Regions from separate parts of the Actinoplanes sp. NPDC049681 genome, predicted to be linked through region 2. Evidence: predicted binding sites of a transcription regulator. Region 2 holds the regulator's gene; each other region holds the start of a gene.
The links. Region 2 encodes HrcA, which represses chaperone genes, less so after heat shock. Its sites were predicted from a motif close to GGTTNGCACNCTCNNNNNGAGNGTGCNAACC; they were not measured.

Region 1 (6,203 bases), on a different contig from region 2:
CGAAGACGTGCCGGTCGAACATGCCGGAGTGAGCTCGGGTGGGGGCGTCGCTGAGCAGGTGCACCGACTGCCGCTTGCCGCTGGAGAACGCCATCTCGATGCGCCAGCGGTCCATCGCACCACCCGGCGGCGGCATGACGGCCGGGCCGGCGTGCTCGAACAGCGGCCTCAGCGACACGGTCGCGCGGAACGGGGTGGCGTCCTCGTGGGTCTCGCCGAACCGGACCGCGGTGTCCGCCTCCGCCACGTCGGGAACCCGGCACAGGCGCAGCCGGCCGGCGCTGGGCTTCGGACCCCTGACGACGCCCTCGATGACCAGCTTGTCGCCCTGCAGATCGACGGCCGTGGTCCGGGCGGCCACCTTGTCGATGCGGAAGAGGATGTACGGCCCGTCGGCCATCGGGACGAGCTGCGTCGTGGCGTCGAGAGGCCTCGGCGCGAGGCGCAGCCGGGTGGGCTCCGGGCCCACCTTCAGCCGGCCCTTGCGCAGCTTGGTCCCGGCGATGATGCCGACCGCGACCTGCCAGCGACCCTCCTGCCACCCGCCGCGGGACCGCAGCGCCTTCGGGTCGATCGTGACCTCGAAGCCGGACCAGTCGTAGGACTTGTCGCCGTGGCTGGAGGTCGCGGTCGCCTCGGGCTCGCGGCGCGGGACGGCGGGCATGGTGATGGTGCGGCCCGTCTTGAGATCGCGGAGCCGGACGATGCGCGCGGAGGTCCAGCGGGAGCTGGCGGCGGTGCCGTCGATGTACGCGTACCCGCGGATCACGAGCTTGCCGTCGCGCCAGGTGAGTTCGGTGATCTGGCTGCGGACCGCCGGCTTGCCCATGGCGTACAGCTCGCGCGGGACGCCCACCGCCGGGTCGTCGAGGAAGGGGAGTTCGGCGTACCGCTTGTTGCCGTGCTGCCGGCTGGCGATTGGCATGCCGGGCCGGCTGGCGAGCAGCACCTCGATGACCTCGCGGAGCTTGTTCTCGCGGACGAGGTGCCACGCGACCGCGTACTTGGGCGGCAGGCCCTCGACGGTGCCGGGCCGGACCCGGGCGAGGAACCGGTTGACCTCGCGCATGAACGACGCCTGGAACTCCGGGTCGGCGTCGGGCAGCGCCCGTAGCACGAGGGCGAAGTCGTCGACCAGCACGTTGGCGTCGTACGCCTGCTTGACCTGGGCCCCGTGGCGCTCGCCGAGGAACCGGCTGACCCGGTCGACCGCGCTGAGCCGGTCGGCCGTGGCCTGCCAGTCGGTCTTCCGCTGGGTGATCGACTTCTCGCCGGTCTCCCGCTTGCGCCAGTAGTAGACCGGTACGTTCACCACGTCGACGGTCTTCGCCAGCGCGTGGGCGGTCAGCGCGACCGGGACGTCCTCGAAGACGACCCCCTCGGGGAACGCCAGGCCGTTCTCGTCCCAGAACCGGCGGCGGTAGATCTTGTTCCACACCGTGCGGTCCTTGAGCAGGGTCAGCCGCTCGCTGACGTGGGTGCGCAGCACGGTTCTGGTGAAGATCGACGAGTGCAGGCGCGAGGTCGCCGCGCCCTTGGAGGTCAGCGCCCGCACCGCGCCGCAGGCCAGGTCGGAGCCGGTCTCCTCCAGGGTGGTCAGCAACATTTCGTACGCGTACGGCGGGACGACGTCGTCGCCGTCGGCGAAGGCGAGGAAGCTGCCGCGGGCGATCGCGATGCCGGCGTTGCGTGCCCGTCCCGGACCGCCCTCGCTCTGGTGGACGACCCGGAAGCGGCGGTCCTTGCGGGCCCACTCGTCGGCGATCGCGCCGGTGCCGTCGTGCGATCCGTCGTCGACGACGACGACCTCGACGGCCGGGTACGTCTGGCGGGCGAGTGACGCGAGGCACTCGTCCAGGTATCTCTCGACGTTGTGAGCCGGCACGATGACGCTGATGAGCGGCTTGGTGGCGATGTCGTGCTGCCCCGGCGAGTCCGGTACGGAATCGGTGACGCTTCGTGATCTTTGCGCCGGCACGGGTTCCCGTACTCGGGCGTGCCCCAGCGCGCCGACGATACGGTTGTCCACTCCGCTCACCCCTCAACCCCCCGAAGAACACCGGCCGTCGGTACTACGTGGTCCCTGCCTCAACGGTTCACCGCAGCTCGCTTGATCGCCATCGCAAGCGTCAGCGTTCGTTCACCCATCGTGATCGTCGAGGTGTTCCGCCGGGTCCGGGTCGAGGACCGTTGTCCTTGCACTCGACCCACTAGAGTGCTAAACAAGTCATTGGCACTCGCGAGGTGTGAGTGCCAGTGCAGTTCAGTCAGCACAGCAGGTCGGGACGGTGGGGTCGCGGCCACGGTGCCGTCATCGGCGCCGGGGCACGGGACCGGTCGTCGCGGGCTATCCGGCTCGACCTGAGGACGTCACATCGCCAGGTGGTGACGTCCGCAGTGTTCCGCACCGTGCGGAGGGCGGGGCCGAGGAGGCCCGGCACCGCGAATGTCCAGGAGGACACAGCCGTATGGCCAAGATCATCGCATTCGACGAGGAAGCTCGTCGCGGCCTCGAGCGGGGCATGAACCAGCTCGCCGACGCCGTCAAGGTGACGCTCGGCCCCAAGGGCCGCAACGTCGTGCTCGAGAAGAAGTGGGGCGCGCCCACCATCACCAACGATGGTGTGTCGATCGCCAAGGAGATCGAGCTCGAGGACTCCTACGAGAAGATCGGCGCCGAGCTGGTCAAGGAGGTCGCCAAGAAGACCGACGACGTCGCCGGTGACGGCACGACGACGGCGACCGTCCTCGCCCAGGCGCTGGTCCGCGAGGGTCTGCGCAACGTCGCGGCGGGTGCGAACCCGATGGCCCTGAAGCGGGGCATCGAGGCCGCCGTCGCGAGCGTCTCCGAGGGCCTCTCGCAGCTCGCCAAGGACGTGGAGACCAAGGAGCAGATCGCCTCCACCGCCTCCATCTCCGCGGGCGACTCCACGGTCGGCGAGATCATCGCCGAGGCCATGGACAAGGTCGGCAAGGAAGGCGTTATCACCGTCGAGGAGAGCAACACCTTCGGCCTCGAGCTCGAGCTCACCGAGGGCATGCGCTTCGACAAGGGCTACATCTCGGCGTACTTCATGACCGACGCCGAGCGGATGGAGGCCGTCTTCGACGACCCGTACATCCTCATCGCCAACAGCAAGATCTCGGCGGTCAAGGACCTGCTGCCCGTCCTCGAGAAGGTCATGCAGGGCGGCAAGCCGCTGGTCATCATCGCCGAGGACGTCGAGGGCGAGGCCCTGGCGACCCTGGTCGTCAACAAGGTCCGTGGCACCTTCAAGTCCGTCGCCGTCAAGGCCCCGGGCTTCGGTGACCGCCGCAAGGCCATGCTGGACGACATCGCCATCCTCACCGGCGGCACGGTCATCAGCGAGGAGGTCGGCCTCAAGCTCGACGCCGCCGACCTGAGCCTGCTGGGCCAGGCCCGCAAGGTCGTCATCACCAAGGACGAGACGACGATCGTCGACGGTGCCGGCAACGCCGAGCAGATCCAGGGCCGGGTCAACCAGATCCGCGCCGAGATCGAGAAGTCGGACTCCGACTACGACCGCGAGAAGCTGCAGGAGCGCCTGGCCAAGCTGGCCGGCGGTGTTGCGGTCATCAAGGTCGGCGCGGCCACGGAGGTCGAGCTCAAGGAGCGCAAGCACCGCATCGAGGACGCCGTCCGCAACGCGAAGGCGGCCGTCGAGGAGGGCATCGTGCCCGGCGGTGGCGTGGCGCTCGTGCAGGCCGGCAAGACCGCGTTCGACAAGCTGGACCTGCAGGGCGACGAGGCCACCGGTGCCAACATCGTCAAGGTCGCGCTCGACGCCCCGCTGCGTCAGATCGCCGTGAACGCCGGCCTCGAGGGCGGCGTCGTGGTCGAGAAGGTGCGCAACCTGGAGTCGGGTCACGGCCTGAACGCCGCGAACGGCGAGTACGTCGACCTGCTGGCCGCGGGCATCATCGACCCGGCCAAGGTCACCCGCTCGGCGCTGCAGAACGCCGCGTCGATCGCCGCGCTGTTCCTCACGACCGAGGCGGTCGTGGCGGACAAGCCCGAGAAGTCCCCGGCCCCGGCCGGTGCCCCGGGCGGCGGAGACATGGACTTCTGAGTCCACAGCTGCACGACGAAACGGGCCGTCCCCTCGGGGGCGGCCCGTTCCGCATTCGTCAGATCCGCGCCGGCACGGCCACGTCGGCGAGGTCGCGCTGTCCGCGTACCGGTGAAAGCAGCCAGGCCGCCGGCGCGCAGACGGTGACCGCACCGAGCGCCACCAGGGTCGCCCGGGCCCCGAAGGGGCCGGCCAGCGCGCCCGCGACCAGGCCGCCGACCGGGATGGCGCCCCAGGAGACGAAGCGGACCGTGGCCATGACACGGCTCAGCAGCTCCGGCGGGCTGGCGGTCTGCCGGTAGGTGCGGGTGGTCACGCTCAGCACCACCACGCCCGCGGCGAAGGCCAGATTTCCGAGCACGAAGGTGGCGTACGCCCTGTGCCCGGCGCCCCAGGGCACCACGAGCGCCCCGGCCGCCGCGACCAGGCCGCTGACGATCAGGCCGCGAGCCGTGCCGACGGCGGCGGTGAAGCGGGTGGTGAGCGCGGCGCCGATGAGCGTGCCGACCCCGTCCGCGGCGAGCAGCACGCCGACGAGTCCCGGAGCGGCGTGCAGGTCCCGGACGAGATAGAGCGGGTACAGAGCCAGCTGCGCGCCGCAGACGAAGTTGACCGCCGTGGCCGCCCACATGCCCGGCCCCATCGCGGGGTGGCGGACGACGTACGCGAAGCCCTCGCGGATCATCTCGCCCATCGGTGCGCCGCGGCCCGGTCCGGCCGTCCGGCGCGCCGGCAGGGTCTTCAGCAGGGCGGCGGAGAGCAGGTAGCTGACGGCGTCGACGAGCAGCGTCGGTACGGCGCCCAGCACCTGCACGATGACGCCACCCACGGACGGGCCGCCCAGCTCGGTGGCGGCGTGCGTACCGGACGTGAGGCTGTTGCGGGACTGGAGCTGGTCGCGGTCCACGATCTCGGGCAGGAAGGTCGCGTTGGCCACGTCGAAGAGCACGTTGGCGAAGCTGATCACGAGCGCGGTGACGACCAGGTGGGCGACGGTGAGGTGCCCGGCCCACCACGCGAGCGGGATGGAGGCCACCGCGGCCGCCCGGGCCAGGTCCGCGCCGACCTGGGTGCCACGCAACGGCAGGCGCTGGACGATCACCCCGGCCGGGAGCCCGATCACGATCCAGGCGGCGTAGCGGGCGGCGGCGATCAGGCCCATCTCGAACGGGGTCGCATCGAGGACCGCGAGCGCCGTCAGCGGCAGCGCCACGCCTCCGACGGCCGTACCGATGCCGCTGGTCGTGCCGGCCGACCACCACCGCCAGAAGACGCTCACGGTCCTCGCCCCCGTACGAGTCAGTTCCAATCTGAAACGCACTATAGTGGAGGGCGTGCGACGCGTCGATCTGGTTGATGCCGACTGCGGCATCGCGCAGGCGCTCGGCGTGCTCGCCGACTGGTGGACGTTCTTGATCGTGCGCGACGTCGCCGGCGGGCTGACCCGCTTCGATGCGCTGCAACGGGAGCTGGGCATGAGCCGTCGCGCCCTCACCGAGCGCCTCGGCAGCCTCGTCGAGCACGGGGTGCTCCGGCGCGAGGCGTATTCACAGCGGCCGCCGCGTTACGACTACCTGCTGACCGCCAAGGGCGAGGGCCTGTTGCCGGTGCTCATCGCGCTGCAGGACTGGGGCACCCGCCACGTGATGGGCGACGGCTCGCTGACCGCCACCTCGGCCGCCACCTCGGCAGAGGCGCACCGCGTGCACGGCCTCGCCGGTCACCGCATTCCGCGCTTCACGGTCGAAAAGCCCACGGTCCTGTACTTCTTCCCCGGCGCCTTCGCCCCGGGCACGCAGGGGCATCCGCCCGGGTGGGGGGACATCCCCGGCGCCGCCGGCTGCACCCTGGAATCGGCCACGTACGCCGCGCGGGTCGGGGATTTCGCTGCTCATGGTGTGGGGATCACGGGTGTCAGCACCCAGCGCCCCGATCAGCTCGACGCCTTCGCCGCATACGCGAAGCTGCCGTTCCCCCTCCTGTCGGACCAGGACGGCAAGCTGGCGGCGAGCCTGCGGCTGCCGACCTTCCGGGCCGGCGGCACCGACCGCTTCAAGCGGCTCACCCTGCTCGTCGACGCCACCGCCACGATCCGGGCGGTCCAGTTCCCCG
Region 2 (6,203 bases):
GTACACCCTTACCGTCGGCTGGACGCACCGAGCTTCGCACTCCGAGGAGAAATCGCATGAGTCCGTCCAGCCCGCGCCACGCGCCGCCGACCCGAAGCAAGATCGCGGGCGGCCTCGCCGCCCTCGCCTGCGCCGCCTGCTGTGCCATTCCGCTGCTCATCACCGCCGGCGTCCTCACCGGCGCGGGCGCCGCCGTGCTCAAACAGACGCTCCTGGCCGTGGCCACCGGACTCGCCGTGCTGGCGCTGGGCATGTGGTGGCTGCATCGCCGCCGCAGCTCCCACCGGGCCGCGACCCCCGGATGCGGCTGCGGCGCTGCGGGCTGCGGCTGACGCTGCCCTGCGCGGCGCGCGCCAGCCGGACCTACCAGCGTTCGAGCTCCGCGGAGAGCACGGCGAGCGCCGCCACCCCGGCGGTCGAGGTGCGCAGCACCGAGTCACCGAGGCGGACCGGGTGCGCTCCGGCGGCGACGAACGCACCCAGCTCCTGGTCGCTGATGCCGCCCTCCGGGCCCACCACCAGCACGATCTCCCCCGAATCCGGAAGCTTGGCCCGGGTGAGCCGGTCCGTCGCCTCCTCGTGGAGCACGAACGCCGCCGCCGCCGACGCCAGCCGGGCGGCGGCCTGCTTGGTGGAGACGTCAGGATCCCCGGAGACCTCCGGCAGCCAGGGGCGGCGGGCCTGCTTGGCCGCCTCGCGGGCGGTGGAGACCCACTTCTCCCGGGCGCGTACGCCGCGGTCGCCGCGCCACTGGGCCACCGACCGGGAGGCCGCCCAGGGCACGATCTCGTCGACGCCGATCTCGGTCATCGCCTGCACGGCGAGTTCGCCGCGGTCGCCCTTGGCGATGCCCTGCACCACGACCAGGCGCGGGTCCGGAACGGGCACGAACGACCGCTCGCCCACCGTGACGTCGACGCTTCCCCGTCCGACGGCCGTGACCTCGGCACGGACGAGCCCGCCCCGGCCGTCGGCGAGCAGGAGCGCCTCACCGGGCTTCAGGCGCTGGACGTCCGCGGCGTGGTGGCCCTCCCGGCCGGCCAGCGTGTACCGGGCGGAGGCGGGAAGGTCGTCGACGAGGAACAGCGGTGCGGACACGGTCAGTGGCCGTTGAACGCGTCCCGCATGCGCGAGAAGAACCCGCCCTGCTTGCTCAGCTCGGCCACGTCCTCGCCGCGCGTCTTGGCGAAGTCGCGCAGCATCCGCTCCTGGTCGGCGGTCAGCTTGGTGGGGGTCTTCACGTCCAGGTGCACGAAGAGGTCACCGCGGCCCTGACCGCGCAGGTGCGGCACGCCCTTGCCCCGCACGCGCAGCGTGGACGCCGGCTGGGTGCCGGCCTTGACCTCGATGTTCTCCTCGGAATCGAGCGTCTTGATGGTCAGCCGGGTGCCCAGGGCCGCCGCCGTCATCGGCAGGGTGACGCGGCAGTGCAGGTCGTCGCCCTTGCGGGAGTAGACGTCGTGGGGGCGCTCGTGGATCTCCACGTACAGGTCGCCGGCCGTGCCGCCGCCGGGGCCGACCTCGCCCTGCTGGGCCAGGCGGATGCGCATGCCGTCCTCGACGCCGGCGGGGATCTTCACGGTGAGCGAGCGGCGGGTCCGGATGCGGCCGTCGCCGGCGCAGGTGGGGCACGGGTGCGGGATCACCGTGCCGTGGCCCTGGCAAGACTGACAAGGCCGCGACGAGACGACCTGGCCGAGGAAGGTCCGCTGCACCGACTGCACCTCGCCGCGGCCGCCGCAGGTCTCGCAGGTGGCCAGGTGGGTGCCGGGCGCGGTGCCGGCGCCGGAGCACTGGGTGCAGAGCACGGCCGTGTCGACGGTGATCGGCGCCTCGACGCCGAACGCCGTCTCGACCAGGTCCAGCTCCAGGCGCAGGATCGCATCCGCACCGGGCCGGGTGCGCGGGCGTGGTCCCCGGGCGCCGCCGCCGGCCGCCGTGCCGAAGAAGGCGTCCATGATGTCCTGGAAGCCGACGAACGGGCCGGCGCCGCCGGGGCCGCCCGGCCCGGCACCCGCGCCGCCGCCGGGCGCCAGCGGGTCGCCGCCCAGGTCGACGATCTGGCGCTTCTGGTCGTCGGAGAGGACCTCGTAGGCGGCGTTGATGTCCTTGAACTTCTCGTGCGCCTCGGGGTCCGGGTTGACGTCCGGGTGGTACTGACGGGCCAGCTTGCGGTAGGCGCGCTTGATCTCGTCGTCGGTGGCTTCGCGGCTGATGCCGAGAATTCCGTAGTAGTCCTTGGCCACAGGGTTTCGAGTCCTCATGTCTGCCCCGCGCTGTGCGCCGGAGACCGTCGTCGCTTTTGCGTCAGTTCTGTGCCAGCAGATCGCCAACGTAGCGTGCCACGGCACGTACGGTGGCGATGGTGCCGGGGTAGTCCATCCGGGTGGGCCCCAAGACGCCGAGCCCACCAACGATTGTCGTACCCGGTCCGTAACCGGTACTCACCACGGACGCCGCCCGCAGATTGTCGATCTCGTTCTCGTCGCCGATGCGGACCCGGGTGGTGCTGGGTTCGACCTCCCCGATGAGCTTGAGCAGGATGACCTCCTCCTCCAGCGCCTCCAGCACCGGCCGCAGGGAGCCCTGGAAGTCCAGCACGCCGCCGCGGGTGAGGTTGGCCGTGCCGGCCAGGGCGAGACGTTCGTCGCTGCGCTCGACCAGGGTCTCCAGCAGCACGGACGCCAGGCACGCCATGGTGTTGCGGTCCTCCGGCGCCGACTCGTCGACCAGCGCCTGCACCAGCGGCGGCGTGTCGGCCAGCTTCTGCCCGGTCAGCTTCGCGTTGACCTTGCGCCGCAGGTCGAGCACGTCGTCGCTGCTGGTCGGCCCGGGCAGCTCCACCAGGCGCTGCTCGACCCGGCCGGTGTCGGCGATCATCACGAGCATGAGCCGGGTGCTGGAGATCGGCACCAGCTCCAGGTGCCGCACGGCGGACCGGGACAGGCTCGGATATTGCACGACGGCGACCTGGCGGGTGAGCTGGGCGAGCAGGCGCACCGTGCGGTGCACGACGTCGTCCAGGTCGACCGCGCCGACCAGGAACCGCTCGATGGCCCGCCGCTCGGCCGGGCTCAGCGCCTTGACCCGCGACAGCCGGTCGACGAAGAGCCGGTAACCGGCGTCCGTCGGCACCCGGCCGGCGCTGGTGTGCGGCTGCCGGATGTAGCCCTCCTCCTCGAGCACCGCCATGTCGTTGCGCACGGTGGCCGGGGAGACGCCCAGCTGGTGCCGCTCGACGAGGGCCTTGCTGCCGACCGGTTCCTGGGTGGCGACGTAGTCCTCGACGATGGCGCGGAGCACCTCGAGCTTGCGGTCATCCAGAGCCATGACCCCTCCCTCAGCACTGGCACTCCATGGACTCGAGTGCCAGTCTACGTCGCGCGGGGCTCGCACGCGATGATCGACCGGTAGTGCTGCCGCCACTTAGCCGACTGTCTATTCTCCGACCTCATCCGGGTGTTGCCCTCGCCACTGTCGACCTGCGGTCCTACGGTGTCAGCCATGACTGAACCGCCGCGTCCGCCCGGTGAGGGGAACTTCTCGGACCCCACCCGGCCGATCAACCCATATCCGGGCAACGACCCGGGCCCCGGATCGACCCCGCCGCCGCCCCCCGCGTACGGCTCCCCCCAGCCCCCGCAGTACGGCACCCCGCCGCCCACCTCGGGTGCGGGAGGCTACGGCCCGCCGCCCACCTCGGGTGCCGGTGGCTACCCGCCGCCCAGCTCCGGCGCCGGCGGCTACCCGCCGCCCGGTTCCGGTGCCGGTGGCTACCCGCCGCCGCCCGGGTCCGGAGCCCCGTACGGGAGCCCGCCGCCCGGCCAGCCCTACGGCGCCCCCGGCGCGTACGGCCAGCCCGGCTACCCGCCGCAGGGCTACGGCCAGCCCGGCGGTGACGACAAGACCTGGATCCTCGTCGCCCACTTCGGCGGCGCGGCCGGTGCTTTCCTCGGCGGCGGCTGCTCCGGCTGGATCGCTCCGCTGGTCGCGCTGCTCGCCCGGGGCAACCAGTCGCCGGTGGTGCGGGCGGAGGCGGTCAAGGCGCTGAACTTCCAGATCCTCTGGTCGATCATCGCGATCGTCGGCTGGGTGCTCAGCTGCATCGTCGTCGGCATCTTCATCGGCCTCGCGGCCTGGCTGATCGCCACGATCATCGGCGTCATCGCCGGGGTCAAGGCCAACAACAACGAGCCGTACAACTACCCGATGACGGTCTCGATGATCAAGTGACGCACGCGGCGGCGCCGGGCTCTCGACGGCGCCGCCACGACAGGCCCTAGACGAGCTCGCGGATGAGCAGGTCCGCGAGGAGCCGCCCCCGGAGAGTCAGGACGGCACGCTCCTGCGCGTACGCGCTCGGCTCCAGCAGACCGTCCGCCAGGGCCTGCCGGGCGCCCTCCGGCCGGGCCAGCGCGAGCGGCAGCCCGTCGGCGAGGCGCAACCGCAGCATGACCTCCTCGATCCGGCGGTCCTCCGCGGTCAGAAGCTCACGGCCCAGGCCCGGTGAGATGCCGCCGGCCAGCCTTTTCGCGTACGCCGAAGGATGCTTGACGTTCCACCAGCGCACCCCGCCGACGTGGCTGTGCGCGCCCGGCCCGAGCCCCCACCAGTCGCCGCCGGTCCAGTAGAGGATGTTGTGCCGGCAGCGGGCGGCCGGCGAGGTCGCCCAGTTGGAGACCTCGTACCAGGAGAATCCGGCCGCGGTCAGGGCCTCCTCCGCGGCCAGGTAGCGGTCCGCGGCGACGTCGTCCTCCGGGTACGGGAGCTCGCCGCGCCGCATCCGCCCGGCGATCCGCGTCCCCTCCTCGACGATCAGCGAGTACGCGCTCACGTGATCGACCCCGGCCTCGATCACCGCGCTGAGCGAGGCGGCGAAGTCCTCCGCGGTCTCCCCCGGCGTCCCGTAGATGAGGTCGAGGTTGACGTGGTCGAACCCGGCCTCCCGGGCCTCGGCGGCGGCCCGCGGCGCGCGTCCGGCGGTGTGCCGGCGGTCGAGGATCGCGAGCACTCCGGGCGACGCCGACTGCATGCCCAGCGAGATCCGCGTGAAGCCGGCCTTGCGCAACGCCTGCAGCGATGCCGGCGTCACCGACTCCGGGTTCGCCTCCGTGGTGATCTCCGCGTCGGCGGTCAGCCCCCACGTGCGGTCGATGCCCTCCAGGATCCGGCCGAGGTCGCCCGGGTCGAGCAGGGTAGGGGTGCCGCCTCCGACGAACACCGTGTCGACCGGCGCCCGCACGACGCCGCCGGCCAGCTCCAGCTCGCGCAGTACCGTGCCGGCGTACTCGTCGCGGCTTGCTCCCCCGCCCAGCTCGGCCGCCGTGTACGTGTTGAAGTCGCAGTAGCCGCACCGGCTCGCGCAGAAGGGCACGTGGACGTAGACGCCGAAGCCGCGCGCGCCCACCGCACGCAGGGCGGATTCCGGCAGTGACCCGTCGCTCGGTACGGGCTCACCGTCGGGAAGGGGTCCGGGCATCCGTCAAGTGTGCACCGGCCCGGTTAGGGTTCCGGCATGGCTCTCGTCCGTACCGTCACCGCCGCCGGTGTGGCCACCCTCACGCTGGACAGTCCCGCCAACCGCAACGCTCTCTCCACGCCGCTCATGAACGAGCTGCTCGACGCGCTCGGCGCCGCCCTGACCGACGCCGCCGTCCGGGCGGTCGTGCTCTCCCACACCGGCCCCGTGTTCTGCTCGGGAGCCGACCTCAAGGAGACCGCCGAGGCCCGGGAGAACGGCCGGGTGCCGGCCGAACTGCTCGCCGACGTGCTCGCGGCGATCTGGGAATTCCCCAAACCCGTGGTCGCACGGCTGGCCGGCCCGGCGCGCGCCGGCGGCCTCGGTCTCGTCGCCGCCGCCGACCTCGCGGTCTGCGTGCGGAACGCCACGTTCGCCTTCTCCGAGGTGCGCCTCGGCGTGATCCCCGCCGTGATCAGCGCCACCGTGCTGCCCCGGCTGGCACCGCGCGCCGCCGCCGAGCTCTATCTCACCGGCGATGTGTTCGACGGCGCCCGCGCCGAGCAGATCGGCCTGGTCACCAAGGCCGTGGAGGCCGACGAGCTGGACGCGACCGTGGGCGCCTACTGCGACTCGCTGGTCAAGGGCGGCCCGCTGGCCCTCGCCGGGGCCAAGCAGCTGCTGCGCCGTGCCCCGGCCGACTCGATCCGCGCGGATCTCGCCGACCTCTCGGCCCGGTCGGCGG
Region 3 (6,203 bases), on a different contig from region 2:
CTACGTGACGCTAGGTCACTTCGCGATCCGGAATCGGAGGTTCTCCGGAGAAAGAGCCGGTTTGCCCGTAACGGTGTTGTAACGCTTCGAGACTTATGTCCGGATTCGTGCCGTGGTGGCATCGGTCAGCCGGATCAGGTCCGCGGGCGCCATCGACACCTGCAGCCCGCGCCGGCCGGCCGAGACGTACATCCGCTCGAGCGCCAGCGCGGATTCGTCGAGCACGGTGGGGAGACGCTTACGCTGGCCGAGCGGGCTGATGCCGCCGCGGACGTAGCCGCTGCTGCGTTCGGCGGCCGCGCGGTCGGCCAGCGTCGCCCGCTTCCCGCCGGCCGCACCGGCCAGGGCCTTCAGATCAAGATCTCCGGTCACCGGTACGACGGCCACGGTCAGCGCGCCGTCCACCTCGGCGATCAGGGTCTTGAACACGGCCTCCGACGGCACGCCCAGCGCCTCCGCGACCAGCGCGCCGTAGTTGGGGGCGTCCGGCGAGACGTCGTACGGGTGCAGCTCATGCGCCACCTTCTCCGCGGACAGCAGTACGGTCGCCGGCGTCCCGGCCGCCTTCTTAGCCACGATCAGCGAGGTTAACGGCACAGCAGTACGGTCGGCGCGCCCGCCACCCGCGTCAGCACGATGGACGCGGAGCCGCTGCCCCGCAGGCGCAGGTCACGTCGCAGCTGCTCGGGCTCCAGCGCCGAACCGCGCTTACGGATCTCGGCGCGGCCCACTCCCCGCTCGCGCAGCAACGTGCGCAGTCGCTTCAGCGAGAACGGCAGCACGTCCGTGATCTCCAGGCGGCGGGCGTACGGCGTGTCCACGGGATCGTCGGTGTGGACGTACGCGATCTCCGGGTCGGCGAGCCGGCCGCCGATGTCCCCCGCGAACTCGGCGACCAGGTGCGAGCGGACGACGGCCGGGTCCGGGTCGTAGAGGAAGCGGCCGACCGGTCCCACCGGTGCCGCGTCGGTCCCCGAGCCGTGCAAGGCGGCCCCCGACGGCAATAGAGTCGCCCGCCGTGCGAATTCCGCGAGGGGCCCGCACCAGAACGCCGCCTCGACCAGATCGCCGTCGACGCTGACCCATTCGCCCTCGGCGCCCGGCGGCAGCAGCGCATGGTCGATGCCGGGAGCCAGCTTCAGCACCGTCCGTGGCACCCGGCCGGGCAGCGCCGCGATGAAGTCCCAGGGCGGCGACCAGGATTGCGGGTCCATGACCCGGCCACGACCCGCGCGACGGCGTGCCGGGTCGGCGAAGACCGCGTCGAACTTCTCCACCCGGACCGTGGTGGCGTCCGCGCACTCCACCGTCACGAGGTCGGCGAGCCCCGCCGCCTTGGCGTTCGCCCGGGCCACCGCCGCGGTCAGGGGGTCGGCGTCCACGGCGTACACGCGAATACCGTGACGGGCCGCGGCCAGCGCATCCGATCCCAGGCCGCAGCCGAGATCGGCTAGGTGCTCGACGCCGGCGGCCCGCAGGCGGGCGGCGCGCCGGTGGGCCACCACCGCGCGGGTCGCCTGCTCGAATCCCGGCCGGGTGAAGAACATCGTCGCCGCCGCCGCGCCGAACTTGCTCTCCCCGCGTCGCCGCAGGTCGTTCTGGGTGAGCGCGGCGGCCGCGAGCGGTGCGGCGATGCCGCGGGACCGCAGGGCAGAGGCCGCTGCCAAAGGATCTCCATCGGCCACCTCGGCCGCGGCCGCAAGAGCCGCAGACCCTTCCGGGGTACGCAGTGCGGCGAGCAGTTCGAGGTCCACGCGGAGTCATTCTGCCGTGTTGGCACTCTCCTTGACGGAGTGCTAGTTCCGGCATAATCTCCGATTAGCACTCTCAACCCGAGGGTGCCAGCGCGCGCCCCGTCCGGGGAGCGCGCTTGCGCCAGGCGGACCGGCACCCGCGACGACGGCCCCGCCCGGTGGCATGAGGCATGAGATCGGCCGATGCTGGCCGGCGAAACCTGTACCCAGGAGGGTATGCCCGTGACTACCGCGACCAAGGTTGCGATCAAGCCGCTCGAGGACCGGATCGTGGTCCAGGCGAACGAGGCTGAGACGACCACGGCGTCGGGCATCGTGATCCCCGACACCGCCAAGGAGAAGCCGCAGGAGGGCACCGTCCTCGCTGTGGGCCCGGGCCGCATCGACGACAAGGGCAACCGCATCCCGGTTGACGTCAAGGTCGGCGAGACGGTCCTCTACTCGAAGTACGGCGGCACCGAGGTCAAGTACGCCGGCGAGGAGTACCTGGTGCTCTCCGCCCGCGACGTCCTCGCGGTCATCGAGAAGTGACCTACTGACAGTGCTTCCCGCCCTGGCCCGCACCACGGGTCAGGGCGGTGGTGCGTGAAGGGACCTACACATGGCGAAGATTCTCAGTTTCTCTGACGACGCCCGGCACCTGCTGGAGCACGGCGTCAACACGCTCGCCGACACGGTCAAGGTCACCCTCGGCCCGCGCGGCCGCAACGTCGTCCTCGACAAGAAGTTCGGCGCGCCGACGATCACCAACGACGGCGTCACGATCGCCAAGGAGATCGAGCTCTCCGACCCGTACCAGAACCTCGGTGCGCAGCTCGTCAAGGAAGTGGCGACCAAGACCAACGACGTCGCCGGCGACGGCACCACCACGGCCACCGTGCTCGCCCAGGCGCTGGTCCGCGAGGGCCTGCGCAACGTGACGGCCGGCGCCAACCCCATCGCCCTCAAGCGGGGCATGGACCAGGCCGCCGAGGCCGTCTCCAAGGCGCTGCTGGCCAAGGCCGTCGAGGTCGGCGACCACAAGTCGGTCGCCAACGTCGCCACCATCTCGGCCCAGGACGCCACCATCGGTGAGCTGATCGCCGAGGCGATGGACCGGGTCGGCCGCGACGGCGTCATCACCGTCGAGGAGGGCTCCGCGCTCAGCACCGAGCTCGTCGTCACCGAGGGTCTGCAGTTCGACAAGGGCTTCATCTCCCCGAACTTCGTGACCGACGCCGAGGCGCAGGAGGCCGTGCTCGAGGACGCGTACATCCTCATCACGACCCAGAAGATCTCCAGCGTCGAGGAGCTCCTCCCGCTGCTGGAGAAGGTCCTCCAGGCCGGCAAGCCGCTGCTCATCATCGCCGAGGACGTCGAGGGCCAGGCGCTGTCGACGCTCGTGGTGAACGCGCTGCGCAAGACCTTCAAGGTCGCCGCGGTCAAGGCCCCCGGCTTCGGGGACCGCCGCAAGGCGATGCTGCAGGACATGGCGATCGCGACCGGTGGCGAGCTCATCGCCCCGGAGCTCGGCTACAAGCTCGACCAGGTCACCGTCGACATGCTGGGCACCGCCCGGCGCGTCGTGGTCGACAAGGAGAACACCACCATCGTCGACGGCGGTGGCAAGAAGTCCGAGATCGAGGACCGCGTCGCGCAGATCCGCAAGGAGATCGAGGCGTCGGACTCGGACTGGGACCGCGAGAAGCTCTCCGAGCGCCTGGCCAAGCTCTCCGGCGGCATCGCCGTCATCCAGGCCGGCGCCGCGACCGAGGTCGAGATGAAGGAGCGCAAGCACCGCATCGAGGACGCCATCGCGGCGACCAAGGCCGCGGTGGAAGAGGGCACCGTGCCCGGCGGCGGCGCCGCCTTGGCGCAGATCGTCTCCGCCCTCGACAACGACCTCGGCCTCACCGGCGAGGAGGCGATCGGCGTCTCGATCGTCCGCAAGGCGCTGGTGGAGCCGCTGCGCTGGATCGCGCAGAACGCCGGCCACGACGGCTACGTCGTAGTGGGCAAGGTCGCCGAGCTCGGCTGGGGCCACGGCCTCGACGCCTCCACCGACGAGTACGTCGACCTCGCCGCCACCGGCATCATCGACCCGGTCAAGGTGACCCGCAACGCGGTCTCCAACGCCGTGTCGATCGCCGGCCTGCTGCTCACCACGGAGAGCCTCGTGGTGGAGAAGCCGGCCGAGCCGGAGGCCGCCGCGGCCGGCGGCCACGGGCACAGCCACGGTGGCCACGGCCACCAGCACGGCCCGGGCTTCTGACCGGTAGTTTCTCGAAAGGGCGCGTCGCTTCCGCGACGCGCCCTTTCTCCGGTTCGGCGGAAGGGTGCGCGGATGATCGTCGTCGTGGAGGGCCCCACTGCGGCCGGGAAAACGTCCTGGTGCCGCCGGTACGTCGGCAGACACGTGGCCGAATACCAGATGACCGGCCGCGAACCGGCGGACGCCGTGGCGCTCGCCCGGCACTGGGTGCGTGCCGGCATGCAGCGCTGGTCCACGGCCCTCGACCTGGAACGCCAGGACGGCATCGCGTTCTGCGACACCGACCCGGTGAAGCTGCACTACGCCTGGGGGATGGCGGCACTCGGACTCGCCCCCCGCGCACAGTTCGACCGGGAGCTGGCGGTCACCCGTGAAGCCTTCCGCAGCGGCCGGCTGGGCTTCGCCGATGCGGTCCTCGTGAGCCTGCCGGACGTCGCGACACTGCAACGCCGCCGCGACGGGGACGAGACCCGGCGGCGGCGGAACTTCGCCGCCCACGTACAGCTCAGGGAGCCGTTGCAACAGTGGTACGCGGCCCTGGAGAGCTTGTCGCCGGGACGGGTCGTGTGGGATCTGCCCGCCACCGGGGTGCCGAAGCTGCCGGAGCCGCGATCCGACCGGTGCTCGGTGGACCTGCTCGACTCGTTGGTCGCAACCTTGCCGGCGCTGCGGGCAGCCGTCATTACTTCGTAAGGAGCATCGGTCGCCGAGCGGTGGAGGATGGATGGCGTGAAGCCTTCCGCTCCTGCCGCTGGACCCGTCCCGGTTCTTCCGCGGGCCGCATCGCGCCGGGCTGCTCTTCCCCGGCCTGCCGTTCTCCGGGCCACCTCGGCCGGGGTGGCGGCCGCGGCGGCAGGGGTCGGCCTGGGCGAGGTGGTCGCCGCTCTGACCGGACCGCAGTCCTCGCCGCTCCTCGCGGTCGGTGCCGTGGTGGTGGACACCGTTCCCGGCCCGGTCAAGGACTTCGGCATTTCCGTCTTCGGGACCCATGACAAGACGGCGCTGATCACGGGCACGGTCGTGCTCTTGGCGCTCTATGCCGCGGCGGTCGGCGTGGCGGCGTCGCGTTCGTGGATTCTCGCCTTCGGCGGTGTGGGGCTCTTCACGGTCATCGGCGTCGTTGCTGCGCTGACCCGGCACGATGCCGGTCCTGCGGCCGCGGTGCCCTCGCTCGTGGCCGGCCTCGTGGCGGCTGCTGCACTACGTCTTCTGATCCCGCTCGCCGTCTCCGCCTCGGCCTCCCCGCCCTCGGCGGCAGCCTCGCCTCCCGATGTCTCCCGGCACTCGGCGGCAGCCTCGCCTCCCGATGCCTCCCGGCACTCGGCGGCGGTCTCGCCTCCCGATGTCTCCCGGCACTCGGCGGCGGTCTCGCCTTTCGAGGCTTCTCCCGCCTCAGTGGCGGTCCCGCCTTCCGGCGCGTCCCCGTTCGAGCGGCGGCGCTTCCTCGTCGGGGCCGGCATTGCGGCTGCCGTGGGAGTCGTCGGTGGCTTCGGCGGGCGCTACCTGACGTCCCGCCGTGCCGTGACCGCCGCCCGCCAGGCCGTGGTGCTGCCCCCGCCCGTGCAAACGCCCCCCGCGGTCCCGCCCGCCGCTCAGGTCCCAGGGGCAACGGCCTACGTCACCTCGGCCGCCGACTTCTACCGCATCGACACCTCGCTGTACCCGCCCCAGGTGGACCCGTCGACCTGGCAGCTGCGCATCCACGGCATGGTCCGCAACCCGCTCACCATCACCTGGGAGCAGCTGTTGCAGCGCCCGATGATCTCGCGCTACGTCACGCTCGCCTGCGTCTCCAACGAGGTGGGCGGCGACCTCATCGGCAACGCCCTCTGGCTCGGCACCCCGATCAAAGCCCTGCTCGACGAGGCCCAGCCGCTGCCGGAGGCGGACCAGGCGGTGTCCCGCTCGGTCGACGGCTGGACGTGCGGCACTCCGACATCGGTCCTGCGCGACGGCCGCGACGCCCTCCTCGCCGTCGGCATGAACGGCCGGCCCCTTCCGGTCCGCCACGGCTTCCCGGTCCGCATGGTCGTCCCCGGCCTGTACGGCTACGTCTCCGCGTGCAAGTGGATCACCGAGATCGAGCTGACCAGGTTCGCGGACTTCGACGCGTACTGGGTGCCCCGAGGCTGGTCGGCTCAGGCACCCATCAAGACCCAATCCCGCATCGACACCCCCCGCGACGGCAGCCGCCGCAA

Region 1: a site for HrcA is predicted at 2,229-2,259, ahead of groL (chaperonin GroEL). Genes of this name have one in related genera too.
Region 3: a site for HrcA is predicted at 1,817-1,847, ahead of groES (co-chaperone GroES). Genes of this name have one in related genera too.

Annotation. Positions count from the first base shown of each region.
Region 1 covers NZ_JBITLP010000001.1:701,288-707,490, forward strand. The annotation lists gene ACIBO8_RS03170 (CDP-glycerol glycerophosphotransferase family protein) at 1-2,029, opposite strand, end outside; gene groL (chaperonin GroEL) at 2,469-4,091, shown strand; gene ACIBO8_RS03180 (MFS transporter) at 4,150-5,394, opposite strand; gene ACIBO8_RS03185 (winged helix-turn-helix transcriptional regulator) at 5,426-6,203, shown strand, end outside.
Region 2 covers NZ_JBITLP010000002.1:60,954-67,156, reverse strand. The annotation lists gene ACIBO8_RS05715 (hypothetical protein) at 57-332, shown strand; gene ACIBO8_RS05710 (16S rRNA (uracil(1498)-N(3))-methyltransferase) at 364-1,098, opposite strand; gene dnaJ (molecular chaperone DnaJ) at 1,101-2,246, opposite strand; gene hrcA (heat-inducible transcriptional repressor HrcA) at 2,308-3,330, opposite strand; gene ACIBO8_RS05695 (hypothetical protein) at 3,341-3,442, opposite strand; gene ACIBO8_RS05690 (DUF4870 domain-containing protein) at 3,505-4,233, shown strand; gene hemW (radical SAM family heme chaperone HemW) at 4,280-5,479, opposite strand; gene ACIBO8_RS05680 (enoyl-CoA hydratase-related protein) at 5,516-6,203, shown strand, end outside.
Region 3 covers NZ_JBITLP010000003.1:384,318-390,520, forward strand. The annotation lists gene ybaK (Cys-tRNA(Pro) deacylase) at 94-576, opposite strand; gene ACIBO8_RS11690 (methyltransferase domain-containing protein) at 588-1,754, opposite strand; gene groES (co-chaperone GroES) at 1,971-2,285, shown strand; gene groL (chaperonin GroEL) at 2,356-4,005, shown strand; gene ACIBO8_RS11705 (hypothetical protein) at 4,078-4,698, shown strand; gene ACIBO8_RS11710 (molybdopterin-dependent oxidoreductase) at 4,879-6,203, shown strand, end outside.